DNA from 3 places in the Cupriavidus phytorum genome. Region 1 is predicted to be linked to each of the others. Evidence: predicted binding sites of a transcription regulator. Region 1 holds the regulator's gene; each other region holds the start of a gene.
The links. The regulator sigma-54, encoded in region 1, starts transcription at its own class of promoters, with help from an activator protein. The targets are predictions, from matches to a motif close to TGGCANGNAANCTGCTTT.

Region 1 (4,992 bases):
AACTCCCCCAAGGAAGACCAGGCCGCGCAGACCGCCAAGAAGCACGAGCCGGATTACTTCATGGACCGCTTCTCGGCCACCGAGCTGGCACCGGACGGCAGCACCAAGATCCGCTTCACCGGCGAGCGCATGGTCCATTTCGAGGACGACCAGACCTACGAGGTCACGCGTCCCGCGATGCGCGCGTACGAGCCGGACCGCCCGCCGGTGACCGCGCGCGCCGACATCGGCCGCATGAACGCCGAAGGCACGGTGATCGACCTGTACGGCAATGGCTACGTGCTGCGCCAGCAGGGCAAGGATCCGTCCAAGGATCCGCAGCTGACCGCGGCATCGAGCTATTTCCAGCTGCTGGTCAATGACGACATCGTCAAGACCGACAAGCCGGTCAAGCTGACGCGCGGCCCGTCGGTCATGACCGCCAATGGACTGATCTTCAACAACGTCACCCGCGAAGTACAATTGCTCGGCAACGTACGCGGCACCATCATCACCGGGCCGTCCCCCGGCCGTGCGCCAGGGTCCTGACTCCCGGTCCGGCGCAGCCGCCCACGCGGTGCCGGCCGGCACCGCCCTGCAGCGCACGCGCCAAAGTCCGCGCAAACCGCACCACCACGCATCCAGACGCCCTCAAGCAACCCTGCCAACATGACCGCTTCCCTGACGACATCGTCCCGTCGACGCACCGCCCCGGCCCTGATCGCGCTGGCCCTGGCCTTCGGCCTGCTGGCACAGCCTGCCCTTGCCGAGCGCGCGGACCGCGACAAGCCGATGGTGCTCGAGGCGGACAACGCCAGCTATGACGACGTCAAGCAGATCTATACGCTGACCGGCAACGTGGTGCTGACCAAGGGCACCATGATCCTGAAGTCCGACGCCGCCGAGCTGCGCACCGACCCCGAGGGCTACCAGTTCGCCGTGGCGACGTCGAAGCCGGGCAAGCAGGCCTATATCCGCCAGAAGCGCGAAGGCGTCGACGAATACATCGACGGCTGGGGCGACCGCATCGAGTACGACGGCAAGCAGGAATTCTCCAAGCTGATCGGCAATGCCCGCATGGCGCGGCTGCAGGGCGCCAAGCTGCTCGACGAGATCCGCGGCGCGGTGCTGACCTATGACAGCCGCAAGGAACTCTATACCGCGGCGGGCGGCGGCAGCGGCGATGCCGCTGCGGCCAACCCGTCCGGCCGCGTGCGCGCGGTGCTGTCGCCGCGTCAGGACCAGAAGTCCGGCACCGCAGGCGGCTCGCCGCTGGACCTGAAGTCGGCGCCCGCGCCCGCCAACAAACCCTGACCGTACCCATGACCGATACCGCCACCATTGCCGACAAGCCTGTCGTCGAAGCCAACTCCGTCCTGCCCGGCGGCAGCACGCTGGTCGTGCGCCACCTGAAGAAGCGCTATGGCTCGCGCACGGTGGTCAAGGACGTCTCGCTCGACGTCAAGAGCGGCGAGGTGGTCGGGCTGCTCGGCCCCAACGGCGCGGGCAAGACCACGTCGTTCTACATGATCGTCGGCCTCGTGGCGCTGGACGAAGGCGACATCGTGCTCGACGGCGACCACATCAGCGGCCTGCCGATTCACGAGCGCGCGCGCATGGGGCTGTCGTACCTGCCGCAGGAAGCCTCGGTGTTCCGCAAGCTCAACGTCGAGGAGAACATCCGCGCGGTGCTCGAGCTGCAGATCGACAAGGGCAAGCCGCTGGCCAAGGCCGAGATCGAGCGCCGCCTGGACTCCCTGCTCGACGACCTGCAGATCGCGCACCTGCGCAACAACCCGGCGCTGTCGCTGTCCGGCGGCGAGCGCCGCCGCGTGGAAATCGCGCGCGCGCTGGCGTCGTCGCCGCGCTTCATCCTGCTCGACGAACCCTTCGCCGGCGTGGACCCGATCGCCGTGGGCGAGATCCAGCGCATCGTCAGCTTCCTGAAGGCGCGCAATATCGGCGTGCTGATCACCGACCACAACGTGCGCGAGACGCTCGGCATCTGCGACCACGCCTACATCATCAGCGAAGGCACGGTGCTGGCCGCGGGCCAGCCCGAAGACATCATCGCCAATGACGCCGTGCGGCGCGTCTACCTGGGCGAGAACTTCCGCATGTGACAAGACGGCTGCCCGGCGCGGGCAGCCATGGCCGCGCGGCGGGGAGAGCCAGCGGCGATCACGGCGCATAAGCGATAGCAATTTCCGTTCCAACATCGGAAAGATGCGCATAAAATAGGTCGCATGAAACCGTCGCTACAGCTCCGCCTCTCCCAGCACCTGGCACTGACCCCGCAGCTGCAGCAGTCGATCCGGCTGCTGCAGCTTTCCACGCTGGAACTGCAGCAGGAAGTCGAACAGGCGCTGACGGAAAACCCGCTGCTCGAGCGGGAGAACGACTGGATCGAAAGCCCGCTGCGCGTGGCCGCCGATGGCTCGGTCAACGTACAGAGCGCGCCCGCGCCCGCCCCCGCCGAGCCCCAGGGCAATGGCGACGCCCGCGCCGAAGGCGCCGCCGATGACAGCTACGGCGACAACAGTAGCGGCGACGACTACGGCAACAGCGACTGGAGCCTGGACGACTTCGCCCGCCGGCCGCAAGGCGACGAGGACGAAAAGACGCCGATGCAGCTGCGCGATGCCGAGCCCACGCTGCGCGAATACCTGATGGAGCAGCTGACGCCGCTGAAGATCTCGGCGCGCGACAAGGGGCTCGCCATCTTCCTGATCGAATCGCTCGACGACGATGGCTACCTGAGCGCCTCGCTCGAAGAGATTTGCGCGGAACTGCCCGAAGAACTCGAGTTCGACCCCGACGAAGTCCACGCCATCCTGACGCTGCTGCAGAGCTTCGACCCGGCCGGCGTGGGCGCGCGCAATGCCGCCGAATGCCTGGCGCTGCAATTGCGCCGCCTGACCCACCCGCAGCGCGAACTGGCGCTGACCATCGTCACCCATCACCTGGAACTGCTTGCGGTACGCGACTACACGCGACTGAAGAAGGCCCTGCAGGTCGATGAAGTCGCGCTGAAGGCCGCGCATGATCTGATCCGCTCGCTGGCGCCCTACCCGGGGCACGCGTACAGCCGCCCCGAAGCCGATTTCGTCGTGCCCGACGTGTTCGTGCGCAAGAGCGGCGGCGGTTGGATCGCACAGCTCAATCCGGATGTGATGCCGAGGCTGCGCATCAACGATATGTATGCGCAGATCCTGCGCGGCGCCAAAGGCGAGACCGGCACCGCGGGACTGCAGCAGAAGCTGCAAGAGGCACGCTGGCTGATCAAGAATATCCAGCAAAGGTTCGACACCATCCTGCGTGTCTCGCAGGCCATTGTCGAGCGTCAAAAGAACTTTTTCACCCACGGTGAAATCGCCATGCGCCCCTTGGTTTTGCGGGAGATTGCCGATACACTGGGTTTACACGAGTCAACCATCTCCCGGGTGACGACCAATAAATACATGGCCACGCCGATGGGTACTTTCGAACTGAAGTACTTCTTCGGCAGCCACGTGTCCACCGAAACCGGTGGCGCGGCTTCATCAACGGCCATCCGCGCCTTGATCAAGCAACTGATAGGAGCCGAAGACCCGAGGAATCCCCTTTCCGACAGTCGCATCGCCGAACTGCTGGGTGAGCAAGGCTTCGTTGTCGCACGCCGCACCGTTGCCAAATATCGCGAAGCCCTGAAGATCCCCGCAGTGAATCTCCGCAAGTCTTTGTAGCCGAGCCCACCGCCTGCCTGGTGAGGCTCTTTCAGAAGGAGAAGCGCTATGAACTTCAAGATCAGTGGACACCACCTGGACATCACGCCCCCTCTGCGTGAGTACGTGGAAACGAAGCTGGAGCGAATCGTCAGGCATTTCGATCAAGTCATTGGCGTTAGCGTGCTGCTCTCTGTCGACAATCACAAGGAAAAGGACCGGCGTCAGTACGCGGAAATCAATCTGCATCTAAAGGGCAAGGACATCTTTGTCGAGGCGCATCACGAAGACCTGTATGCGGCGATCGACGCACTCGTCGACAAGCTGGACCGTCAGGTGATTCGCTACAAGGATCGCGTGCAAGGCCACGACCGTGAAGCGGTCAAGTACCAGATGGCCGCAGCGCAAATGCAGCAATAAACCCGTGCCCGGCAGCTCCGCAGAGGGCTGCTGAACCAAGGATTCCACAGGCAAGCCGCGCCACGAAGCGCGGCTTTTTTGCGCCCTGGCACAGTGCCGGCTGTGGCAGCGGAGCAAACCTTGCCACGCATGGAAGCCGAAATGTTCGCAAGCGCAGCGTCAAGGTGTATGCTGCGCCATACAAAGAGAGAGAAATCGTGGCCGCGCCTGCACGCGCTGCACCGCACAATGCAAGGGTAGCCGCTGCTCTATAATGGGCCGGACGTCTTCCCCGCGCTGGCGGCGGTCAGGGAGGCAGCCGCTGCCCGGCGGAACGATCCGCCCGCTAACTGAAATCCTGCGCATCGCCCATGAATCGTTTGGCCAAATTGCTGCCACCCGGCAACATCACCCTCGACGTCAGCGTCACCAGCAAGAAACGTGTGTTCGAGCAGGCCGGGCTCCTCTTCGAGAACAACCATGGCGTGGCTCGCGCCATCGTCACCGACAACCTGTTCGCGCGCGAGTCGCTGGGCTCGACCGGACTGGGCGCCGGCGTGGCGATTCCGCATGGGCGCATCAAGGGCCTGAAGCAGCCCCTTGCCGCCTTCATGCGCCTGGCCGAGCCGATTCCGTTCGAATCGCCGGACGGCAAGCCGGTTTCGCTGCTGATCTTCCTGCTGGTGCCCGAACAGGCGACGCAGCAGCACCTGGAAATCCTGTCCGAGATCGCGCAACTGCTGTCGGATCGCGACATGCGCGAGGGCCTGGCGACCCTGCCCACGCCCGATGCCGTGCACGAACTGCTGATCGCATGGCATCCCTGATCCACTGACTCCCCCGCAGCGGGCCGGCACCAGACCGGGCAAGCGCCACGCGCTTCGAACACCGCCTTACCAGCCATACCGCA
Region 2 (4,992 bases), on a different contig from region 1:
GCGCGCTGGAAGGCCATGGCATCGCCCGCATCTCGCGCGCGATGGCCGAGCCCTATGTGGCCAGTGGCAGGCTGGTGGAAATCCTGGCCGACTGGCAGACCGATGAACTGCCGATTTCGGCGATGTACCCGCAGAACCGGCACCTGTCGGCCAAGGTGCGGGTGTTCGTGAACTGGGCTGCGGAGCTGTTCTCGCGCCATCCGCACTTTGGTGCGGCACAGCAGCCGCTGCCCGTGGCGGCTTGAATGGCGGAGCTGCGTGGCGGAGCCGCGTGGCGGACCTGTGCGACCAAGCTGCGCTGGCGCGATCCGCCAGCGGCGCGTGTGCCAGGCGTCATGTAGGACAAAACCGGAAATCGGTTCAGCGGCCGCCGACCTATACTGTTTCTTCCGAAATCACGACAAGAAGAGGATTCCGATGAAACAAGTGCTTCTCCCCCTGGCGGCGTGCATCGCCGCAACCCTGGCACTGGCCGGCTGCGCCGGCTCCGGCATGTCTTCGTCGTCCGCGGCCCAGCCGTCCGCCACCGGCGCCACCAGCGGCGCGCGCGCGTCGGCCACGCTGCAGCCCAAGAGCGGCTCCAACACCGCGGGCACCGTCACCTTCCAGCAGCAGCCCGGCGGCGTGATGATGACCGCCTCGATTACCGGCCTGCCGCCCAATTCGGTCCATGGCTTCCACGTCCACGAGAAGGGCGACTGCTCCGCGCCTGACGCGATGAGCGCGGGCGGGCATTTCAACCCGACCGGCAAGCCCCACGGGCAGATGACCATGCCGGACCACCATGCCGGCGACATGAACAACGTCACCGCTGACGCCAGTGGCAACGTGCGCGTCAGCATGCTGCTGCCGTCGCTGTCGGTGGGCACCGGCGCCAACAGCGTGATCGGCCGCGCGGTGGTGGTGCACAAGGATCCGGACGACTACAAGACGCAGCCCACCGGCAATGCCGGCGGCCGCATTGCCTGCGGCGTGGTGGCGGCGTCCTGAGCGCAGCGCGGGCGGCGGGCCTGGACCACGCAGGTCCGGCTCGCCGCGCTGCCGCGCCCCTCTCAATACCCCTTGAAGTTCGCATTGACCCGCTGGCGCAGGTAATCCCCTGCGCTGATCGGCGGGTACTTGCCGCCCGGCCCTGCGATGGTCGCGCCGCGGTTGGCCTGGCAGAAGAACGCCATGCTGTAGCGCGGCCCCATGTATTCGCCCGGCGCGGGATTGCGGACGCGATGGAAATTCGACGGCAATCGGTCATCGCTCCAGCGCATCAGCATGTCGCCGATATTGCAAGTGATGACGGTTTCGTCCGGCTCGATCGGGGTCCATGCCTGCGCCGCCATCTCCTTGCCCGGGCACACCTGCAGGCCGCCCTGGCCGGGGCGCTGGAACAGCAGCGTCAGGCAGTCGAAATCCGTATGCGCGCCGGCGCGCCACAGCCCCAGCCCGTTGCGCAGCTCGGGCGGGATCGCGTAGTAGTGCAGCAGCCGCAGCGTGCTCTGGTAGTCCGGCGCGCGCGGATCGTGCGCCCGCGTGAAAAAGTCGCTGGCAAAGCCGAGCTTGTCGGCAAAGCATGACAGCACCTTCATGCCGACTTCCCAGCATTGCGCCTCGAAGGCAAGCATGGTGTCGCGGAAGCCTGCCAGTTCGTCCTCGCCCGGCCACAGGCCATCCATGTGCTGGCGCGTGATCTGGTAAGACTCCTTCTGGTCCGGCGTGCCGGTGGAAGGCCGGACCTGCGCGCGGCTTTCCCAGCCTGCGTTGTTGGCCTTCTGCAGCGGGTATTGCGCCTTCACTTCATCGGGCAGCGCAAAGAAGCGCTCGGTCATGGCAAAGGCATGGCGCACGCCGGCAAGGTCGATGCCGTGGTTGGCAAGCTGGAAGAAGCCGACGTCGACCGACGCCTGCCACAGCGCGTCGGCAATCTGCGGCTTGCGCCGCGCGTAGTCGGACAGGTCGATACGGCGGATCTCGCGCCGGCGGGTTTCGGAGCCGAACGCGCCCATGCGCGTTTCGCGGCGGAGTTCGTCCAGGGGGCAGGCCTGGTCTGGCTGGGTCATGGCATTCCTCGTGGCAAGCGGGTCAGGGACTTGCCCCGCGCCGGCCCAGGCCTGGCCGCCAACGACATTGCGCGCCGGGACCGCGCGCTCCTGAGGTCGACGGTGCCAGCCTGCGCAACGGCGCGGGGCACGGACTTCAAGAGCAATTCCCGGCCAGCCCGCGTGCGCATCGATCTGGCACGCGGCTGGTGAACGCTTCTACTCTTGCCATCGCTTATGCAGGTTCCGGGCCAGCGCTGTAGCCCACGACGCGACGGCCTTTTTGCCCTGCGGTGCTTCGCCATGGCGCACGCCAGGGCCAGCCTGGTGCATGGCGCGGCCGCTTTGCGCCTGCCCGAACCGCGACGCCCGCGGCGCGGCATGGCAACATGGCGCCATTGCCGCAACCACGGCGCCCCGCAACGGGGCCGTCCCGACGCCCAATGCCATTGCCGACCGACGCCGCATTCGCCCCCCACCGCCGCCTGCGCGCCAGTTCGCTGATGCTGTGCTGCGCCGCCCTGCTCGGCGGCTGCGCGCTGCCGCCGCTGAATCCCCGCACCGAATCCTCTGCGCTGACGCCGGCCGAAGCCCAGGCCACGCCGCTGGGCCAGGCGCTGGCCGGCGAAGTCGCGCGGCACCCGGGGCTGAGCGGCATCCATCCGTTGCCGAACGCCTACGCCGCCTTTGCCGCGCGGGTGCATCTGGCCCGCACCGCGCAGCGCACGCTCGACGTGCAGTACTACATCTGGCGCGACGACCTGACCGGCACGCTGCTGCTCGAGGCCCTGCATCAGGCCGCCGATCGCGGCGTGCGCGTGCGCCTGCTGCTCGACGACAACGGCATTGCCGGCATGGACGAACTGCTGGCGGCAATGGACGCGCACCCGCAGGTCGAAGTGCGCATCTTCAACCCGTTCGTGATCCGCCACCCCAAGGCGCTCAATTTCCTGACCGATTTCCGGCGCCTGAACCGGCGCATGCACAACAAGTCGTTCACCGCCGATGGCGTCGCCACCATCATCGGCGGGCGCAATGTCGGCGACGAATACTTCGGCGCGACCGACGGCGTGCTGTTCGCCGACCTCGACGTGATCGCCGTCGGCCCCGCGGCCGGCGACGTGGCGCAGGATTTCGACCGCTACTGGTCCAGCGCCTCGGCCTACCCGGTGGACCGGCTGCTGCCGCCGGTCAGCGTGGAACAGCTGCAGGCGCTGGTCGGGCACGCGCGCGAAGTCGAGCGCAACCCGGCCGCGGCGGCCTACCTGGCCGCGGTGCGCGAACTGCCCGACGTGCAGCGCATGCTGGACGGTACGCTGGAGTTCCAGTGGGCAAGCACGCGCATGGTCAGCGACAACCCCGCCAAGGCGCTGGGCGAAGCCTCGCGCAGCACGCTGGTAGCGCACCAGCTGCGCGAAATCCTGGGCGAGCCGCAGCGCGAGCTCGACCTGGTCTCGCCCTACTTCGTGCCCTCGACCGGCGGCACCTCTTTTTTCACCGACATGGCCGGGCGCGGCGTTACGGTACGCGTGCTGACCAATGCCCTGGAGGCCACCGACGTGGCCGCCGTGCATTCCGGCTATGCCAAGCGGCGCAAGGCCCTGCTCGAGGCCGGCGTGGACCTGTACGAACTGCGGCGCGCGGCCGCGCCGCGCAAGAAGGAGGAGCGCGCCGGCCCCTTCGGCAGTTCGGGTTCCAGCCTGCACGCCAAGACCTTCGCGGTCGATGGCACCCGGGTCTTCGTGGGCTCGTTTAATTTCGATCCGCGTTCGGCCATGCTCAACACCGAACTCGGCTTTGTCATCGACAGCCCCGCGCTGGCGGGCCGGATCGAATCCTCCTTCGCCAGCGTGGTTCCACAAGCGGCCTACCAGGTCAAGCTGGACGAGACCGGCCAGCTCTACTGGCTGGAACGGCGCGGCGACGAAGTGATCCGCCACGATACCGAGCCGAACACCAGCTGGTGGCGCCGTCTCGGCATCTGGTTCCTGTCGATCCTGCCGATCGAGTCGATGCTGTAGGAACGCGGGCGTTCAAATCTGGTCGATCAGGCTGCGCACCACGTCGGCCAGCCGGCCGGCGCGCTGGCGCCCCTTCGCGTCAAGACCCATGCCGCTGCCGCCGGCCAGCGCCTTCAGTCCGAACAACGCGTCGCCTACGTCGCGCCAGGCCGGGAAATCGGCGTGGATCTTCTCCAGAGCGGCGGCCCCCGCCGCCACCTGGGCTGGCGCGGGCGTGTTGCCGGCCGCCAGGTCTTCCAGCGCCATGGCGGCGTCGACCAGGCCTTTGCGATTCATCTGCTGTCTCCCCGGAAGCTCTTTTGTCATGGCCGCCTGCATGGCGGCCATGACACTGTAGCAGGCCTGCTGCTGGCCTTTGCCGGGATGGGGGAAAGTCCGGGGGCGGGCTCGGTTACGGCGGCTCAGTTGCGCCCGATATCCTGCAGGATCCGCGTCATCAGGTACAGGCGCGGCACGATCGAATCCAGTTCGATGTACTCGTCGCGTGCGTGGTAGCCGAAGCCCGCGAGGCCGAAGCTCTCGACCACCGCGGGCTTGCCCGAGCGGGCGGCGTAGCTGGCGTCGGTGGCGCCGCCGGTGCCTTCGGCCAGCGCCAGCGTGCGGCCATCCAGTTCGGCGTAGATTTCCTGCGCGCGCTTGGCGAGCGCGCGGCCGCGCGCATCGGCCACGAACGGCGGACGGCCCTCTTCCATCGTCACCGTGGTGTGCGTGTCCGGCACCAGCTGGCTGGTCTTGACCTTGTCCTGCAGCGCCACCTTCAGCTTCTCGGCGGCACCGGCGGCCGTGGTACGCACGTCGCCGTAGGCCACGGCGCTTTCCGGGATCTGGTTGCGCACCGTGCCGGCCTGGGCCTGGGTCCAGTTCAGTTGCGAGCCCGGCACCAGGCTGGCCGCGTCACGCGTCTGCTGCAGCTGGTGCGCCAGCTCCAGCAGCGCGTTGCG
Region 3 (4,992 bases), on a different contig from region 1:
GCGACGCTGTACGCCTTCAGTGCGGCGATGGGGTTGCTGTGGCTGGGCACGGTGCCGCTCACCAACGGCATCCTGGCCCAGGTGTTCGGCGTGCGCTATCTCGCCACGCTGTTCGGCTTCGTGTTCCTGGGCCATCAGCTCGGCTCGTTCCTGGGGGTGTGGCTGGGCGGGCTGGTGTTCGAGCTGACCCGCTCGTACGACGCGGTCTGGTACGGCGCCATGGCGCTGGGGATCGTCGCCGCGGCGCTGCATTCGCCGATCGACGACCGCCAGATCGCCCGCACCGGCCTGGCACCGGCACGGCCATGAGGCGGCCCGGCGCAACCGCGCTCGCCGCGTGGCTGTCGGTACTCGGTGGCGCCGTCGTGTGCGCGGTGGCGCTGGCGGGGTGGCTCGATCCGGCCCATGCCCAGGCGTGGATCGCGCTGATGGCGCTGTGCCAATGATCCCCACCAGCTGCCGATGCGCCGGTACGACGGCTGTCGAACTGGCAACAAGCACGGCCACTGTGTAACCAAGCCGCACAATGTATGCATTGCGCCACATTGCTTGGTAGTGCAACGGGTAGAATCGCGCCTTCCGTGCCCTTTGCCTCATCCCTATAACAATGAGCTCCCGCCCGTCGCGCCTGCCGTGCATCGACGCCCTGAAAGCCGTCAGTTCGCAACTGATCGTCCTGCACCACCTCGCCTTCTATGGACCGATGTCCGATACAGCCTACCAACTGGCGCCAGGGCTGGTGGACTGGCTCTATGACTACGCCCGCATCGCGGTGCAGGTGTTCCTGGTGATCAGCGGCTTCCTGGCGGCGCGCAGCCTGGCGCCCGACGGGCGGCTGGAGATCCGCCAGCACCCGCTGTCGCTGCTGTGGCGCCGTTACCAGAAACTGGTGGTGCCGTTTGCCGCGGCGATCCTGCTCAGCATTGCCGGCGCCGCCTTGGCGCGGCACTGGATGACGCATGACTCGATCCCGGCGTCTCCCACGCTGGGGCAATTGCTCGCGCACCTGACGCTGCTCCATGACATCGTCGACGTCGACGCGTTGTCGGCCGGGGCCTGGTACGTGGCCATCGACCTGCAGTTGTTCGCGCTGCTGCTGGGCACGCTGTGGGCCGCGCGGGTGGTGTCGCGCGGCAGGGCGCCGGTGGGCGTGGCGCTCAGCATCGGCCTGGTCGCGCTCGCGGCGGTGGCGTCGCTGTTCTGGTTCAACCGCGATGCTGCATGGGATATCTGGGCGGTGTACTTCTTCGGTGCCTATGGCATGGGCACGCTGGCCTACTGGGCGTCCGCCCCGGGCCGTCCGCTGCTGCCGCTGGCGCTGCTCGGCGCGGCGGCGCTGGGCGCGCTGGTGCTGGACTTCCGGGTGCGCATTGCCGTGGCACTGGCCACCGCGCTGCTGCTGGCGCTGGCCCGGCGCGGCGAATGGCTGGAACGCTGGCCGCGGGCGCGCGCGGTGGGCTACTTCGGGCGCATTTCCTATTCCGTGTTCCTGGTTCATTTCCCGGTGTGCCTGGTGGTCAATGCGCTGATGTCGCATCTCGCGCCCGGGCAGCCGGTGCTGAACGCGCTCGGCATGGCGTCGGCGTGGGTCCTGAGCAATGTGGCGGGTGCCGTGTTCTACCGCTTCGTCGAAAGTGCGCAGCCGTTCGCGGCATTGCGGGCATTGCTGGGCGGCCGCGGTGACGCGGCAGGCGATTCGGGCCCCGGCTCGGCGAGCCGCCCGACCATGTAACCCTTGCAACCATCGCCGCGCACCGTACGCGGAGCGCGCTTGCGTGACGTGGACGCGCGCGGCATCCGCACGGTGCATGCAAGCCGCCGGCGTGGTGCCGTCGGCACGCCGGGCGTGCATGCACTGCCGCGGACTTGCGTTGGGCGCCACACACACCGGCGCAACACTGGCGTAAACGGGCATTGGGCGATGGCACAAAGGTTGCCTAGTATGGAATCGTAAACCTGACCGATTGGTCAGGATTCCATCGGGAACCGAGGGTGTCATGTCCGACCATATCGTCCTGACTTCGCACGCGCGCCGCGACAAGCCGGCCGAGCCGATCCACTGGGGCGCCGCCACGGCGGCGGAGCGCGGACCGGTGATCGCCAGCCTGGGCAATCCTGCGCAGCGCAATGTGATCGGCACCCACGCCGGCGCCTACGCCATCTACCGTGCACTGGCGGTCGCCTCCGGCACGCTGCAGCGCGACCACCGTCCCGACCTGACCGACACCGCGCCCGCCGAGGCCATCGGCCCGCATCCGCAGTGGGGCGACCCGGACAAGATCGTCTCCCTCGACCCGTGGGGGCACCTGGTCTCCACCGTCTTTGCTGACCGCATCGCCGCCGGCGTCGATATCCGCCCGACCATCGCGGTGACGCGCGCGCACATCAACATGCCGGAACTGGTTTCGGCCATCGCCGCGGGCCGGCTCAAGCCCGATGGCGACCTGTTGCATGCCAATGGCGACGTGCGCGTGACCAAGGCGGCGGTCGACCCGGTGTGGTACCTGCCCGGCATGGCGGCCCGCTTCGGCATCAAGGAAAGCGTGCTGCGCCGCAGCCTGTTCGAACAGACCGGCGGCATGTTCCCGGAACTGGTGACGCGGCCGGACCTGAAGGTTTTCTTGCCGCCGATCGGCGGCATGACGCTGTATTTCTTCGGCGATGTCAGCCAGCTGGGCAAGCCCGAGACCCGCGTGGCCTGCCGCGTGCACGATGAATGCAACGGATCGGATGTGTTCGGGTCAGACATCTGTACCTGCCGGCCGTACCTGGCACACGGCATCGAGGTGTGCATCGAGATGGCGCAGCAGGGCGGTGTCGGGCTGGTGGTCTACAACCGCAAGGAGGGCCGCGCGCTGGGCGAGGTGACCAAGTTCCTGGTCTACAACGCGCGCAAGCGCCAGGCTGGCGGCGACCGCGCCGAGACATATTTTGCCCGTACCGAATGCGTGGCGGGCGTGCAGGACATGCGTTTCCAGGAGCTGATGCCGGATGTGTTCCATTGGCTGGGCATCCGCCGCATCGACCGCTGGGCGTCGATGAGCAACATGAAGCATGGCGCGCTGGTGGCGCAGGGCATCGAGGTGGTCGAGCAGGTGGCGATCCCCGAGGCGCTGATCCCCGCCGACGCCCGTGTCGAGATCGACGCCAAGGTGGCCGCCGGCTACTTCACGCACTACACGCCGCCGGATGCGAACGAACTGGCCCTGGCAAAGGGCAGGGGGTTGAACGAATGACGAGGTATCCCGAGGACAGTGCCAACGAGCGCCCTGGCAACGGCTGGCTGAGCCCGGTGCCCGAAGGGCATCCCGCGGCGGCGCTGCTGTGCGCCGAGGCGGTGCGCACCCATTGCGCGGCGGTCACCGAACACGTGGCCAGCGGCGCGTCCGAACTCTTCACCTGGCACCCGGACCGCGTGCATGCGATAGCCGATTACGTCGCCAGCACCATCCGGCAGCGCTATCCGGACCTGCAGGTCCCTTATCACAGCCGCTGGCGCCATTTCGAAAGCGGCGCGGGCGACCAGCGCACGGACCGCTGGCAGGTGCTGTGCGAGCGCGCCGCGCTGAGCGGGCCCGAACACCGCGAGGAGCGCGCCCGCATCGGCATCGACCTGGTGATCCCCAGCGTGCTGCTGGATGCGGGCGCCGGGCCGGAGTGGCGCTACCGCGATCCGGCCAGCGATCTGGTGCTGACGCGTTCGGAAGGCCTTGGCGCGGCCAGCTTCGACCTGTTCGCGCGTGGCGGCTTCTCCGCGGCGCCGGGCGACCCGCTGCGCGCCGATGCCGAGCGCCTGCAGCGCATCGATGCCGACAGCATCGCCCATGCCTTCCAGGTCGCGCAGCACAACCCGCTGGTGGGGCTGGAAGGCCGCGCCGGGCTGCTGCGCCGGCTGGGCGAGGTGATGGACGCGACCCCGGCGCTGTTCGGCCGGCCGGCGCGGCTGGGCAATCTCTATGACTACCTGAAGGCGCACGCCGTCGGCGGCCAGCTCGATGCCGGCTTCCTGCTGCGCACCTTGCTGGTGGGCCTCGGGCCGGTGTGGCCGGGGCGCATCGTGGTCGAGGGCGTGTCGCTGGGCGACTGCTGGCGCCATCCGGCGGCCCCGGGCGGGCTGGTGCCGTTCCACAAGCTGACCCAGTGGCTGACCTATTCGCTGCTGGAGCCGCTCGAGGACGCTGGCCTGACCGTGACCGGCCTCGACGCGCTGACCGGCCTGCCCGAGTACCGCAACGGTGGCCTGCTGTATGACTTCGAGCTGATGGTGCCGCGCGATCCCGGCTTTTCCGCAGAACCACATGCGGTCGATGAGCCCGTCATCGTCGAATGGCGCGCGCTGACCGTCAGCGGCCTGGACCTGGTGGCCGATTGCGTGCGCCAGGCGCTGGGGCTGGAGGAGGCGCAGTTCCCGCTGGCGCGCGTGCTGGAAGGCGGCACCTGGGCGGCGGGGCGGCGCATCGCCGCCAAGCGCCGGCCCGGCGGCGCGCCGCCGTTTGCCATCACCAGCGACGGCACGGTGTTCTGAACGCGCCGCCCGCGCCGCGGGCGGCGTTGCAAGCAGGGAAGGCTTGTGCAACGTGGCTTCAGGAGCGTCACCATGAACGACATGACCGCTGTTCCCGCAGTCGAGGCGCGCGCGCCGGACCCCGCCGACCCTGCCAGCCTGTCCGGCGTGATGGTGGTCGACCATCCGCTGGTGCAGCACAAGGTCACGCTGGTGCGCAGCGAGGAGACCACCACCGACAACTTTCGCCGCCTGGTGCGCGAGATTAGCCAGCTGCTGACGTACGAGGCCACGCGCGACCTGGCGATGGAAACCATCGCCATCCGCACGCCGATCGCGGCCACGCAGTCGCGCGTGCTGTCCGGCAAGAAGCTGTGCCTGGTATCGATCCTGCGCGCGGGCAACGGCTTTATCGACGGCATGCTCGACCTGCTGCCGGCGGCGCGCGTCGGCCATATCGGCCTGTACCGCGACCCCGAGACGCTGGA

Region 2: the regulator sigma-54 is predicted to act here: its motif matches at 2,267-2,284, upstream of C7416_RS18875 (isopenicillin N synthase family dioxygenase).
Region 3: the regulator sigma-54 is predicted to act here: its motif matches at 1,923-1,940, upstream of C7416_RS04370 (GTP cyclohydrolase II).

Annotation. Positions count from the first base shown of each region.
Region 1 is NZ_QKZN01000003.1:53,010-58,001, reverse strand. Features, by position in the region: gene lptC (LPS export ABC transporter periplasmic protein LptC) at 1-528, shown strand, start outside; gene lptA (lipopolysaccharide transport periplasmic protein LptA) at 649-1,293, shown strand; gene lptB (LPS export ABC transporter ATP-binding protein) at 1,302-2,102, shown strand; gene C7416_RS08645 (RNA polymerase factor sigma-54) at 2,226-3,704, shown strand; gene hpf (ribosome hibernation-promoting factor, HPF/YfiA family) at 3,753-4,103, shown strand; gene C7416_RS08635 (PTS sugar transporter subunit IIA) at 4,454-4,909, shown strand; gene hprK (HPr(Ser) kinase/phosphatase) at 4,992-4,992, shown strand, end outside.
Region 2 is NZ_QKZN01000007.1:144,619-149,610, forward strand. Features, by position in the region: gene C7416_RS18865 (LysR family transcriptional regulator) at 1-245, shown strand, start outside; gene C7416_RS18870 (superoxide dismutase family protein) at 418-990, shown strand; gene C7416_RS18875 (isopenicillin N synthase family dioxygenase) at 1,053-2,051, opposite strand; gene C7416_RS18880 (phospholipase D family protein) at 2,474-4,051, shown strand; gene C7416_RS18885 (hypothetical protein) at 4,064-4,327, opposite strand; gene C7416_RS18890 (M20/M25/M40 family metallo-hydrolase) at 4,453-4,992, opposite strand, start outside.
Region 3 is NZ_QKZN01000001.1:1,013,066-1,018,057, forward strand. Features, by position in the region: gene C7416_RS04360 (MFS transporter) at 1-309, shown strand, start outside; gene C7416_RS04365 (acyltransferase family protein) at 608-1,732, shown strand; gene C7416_RS04370 (GTP cyclohydrolase II) at 1,998-3,236, shown strand; gene C7416_RS04375 (URC4/urg3 family protein) at 3,233-4,525, shown strand; gene upp (uracil phosphoribosyltransferase) at 4,598-4,992, shown strand, end outside.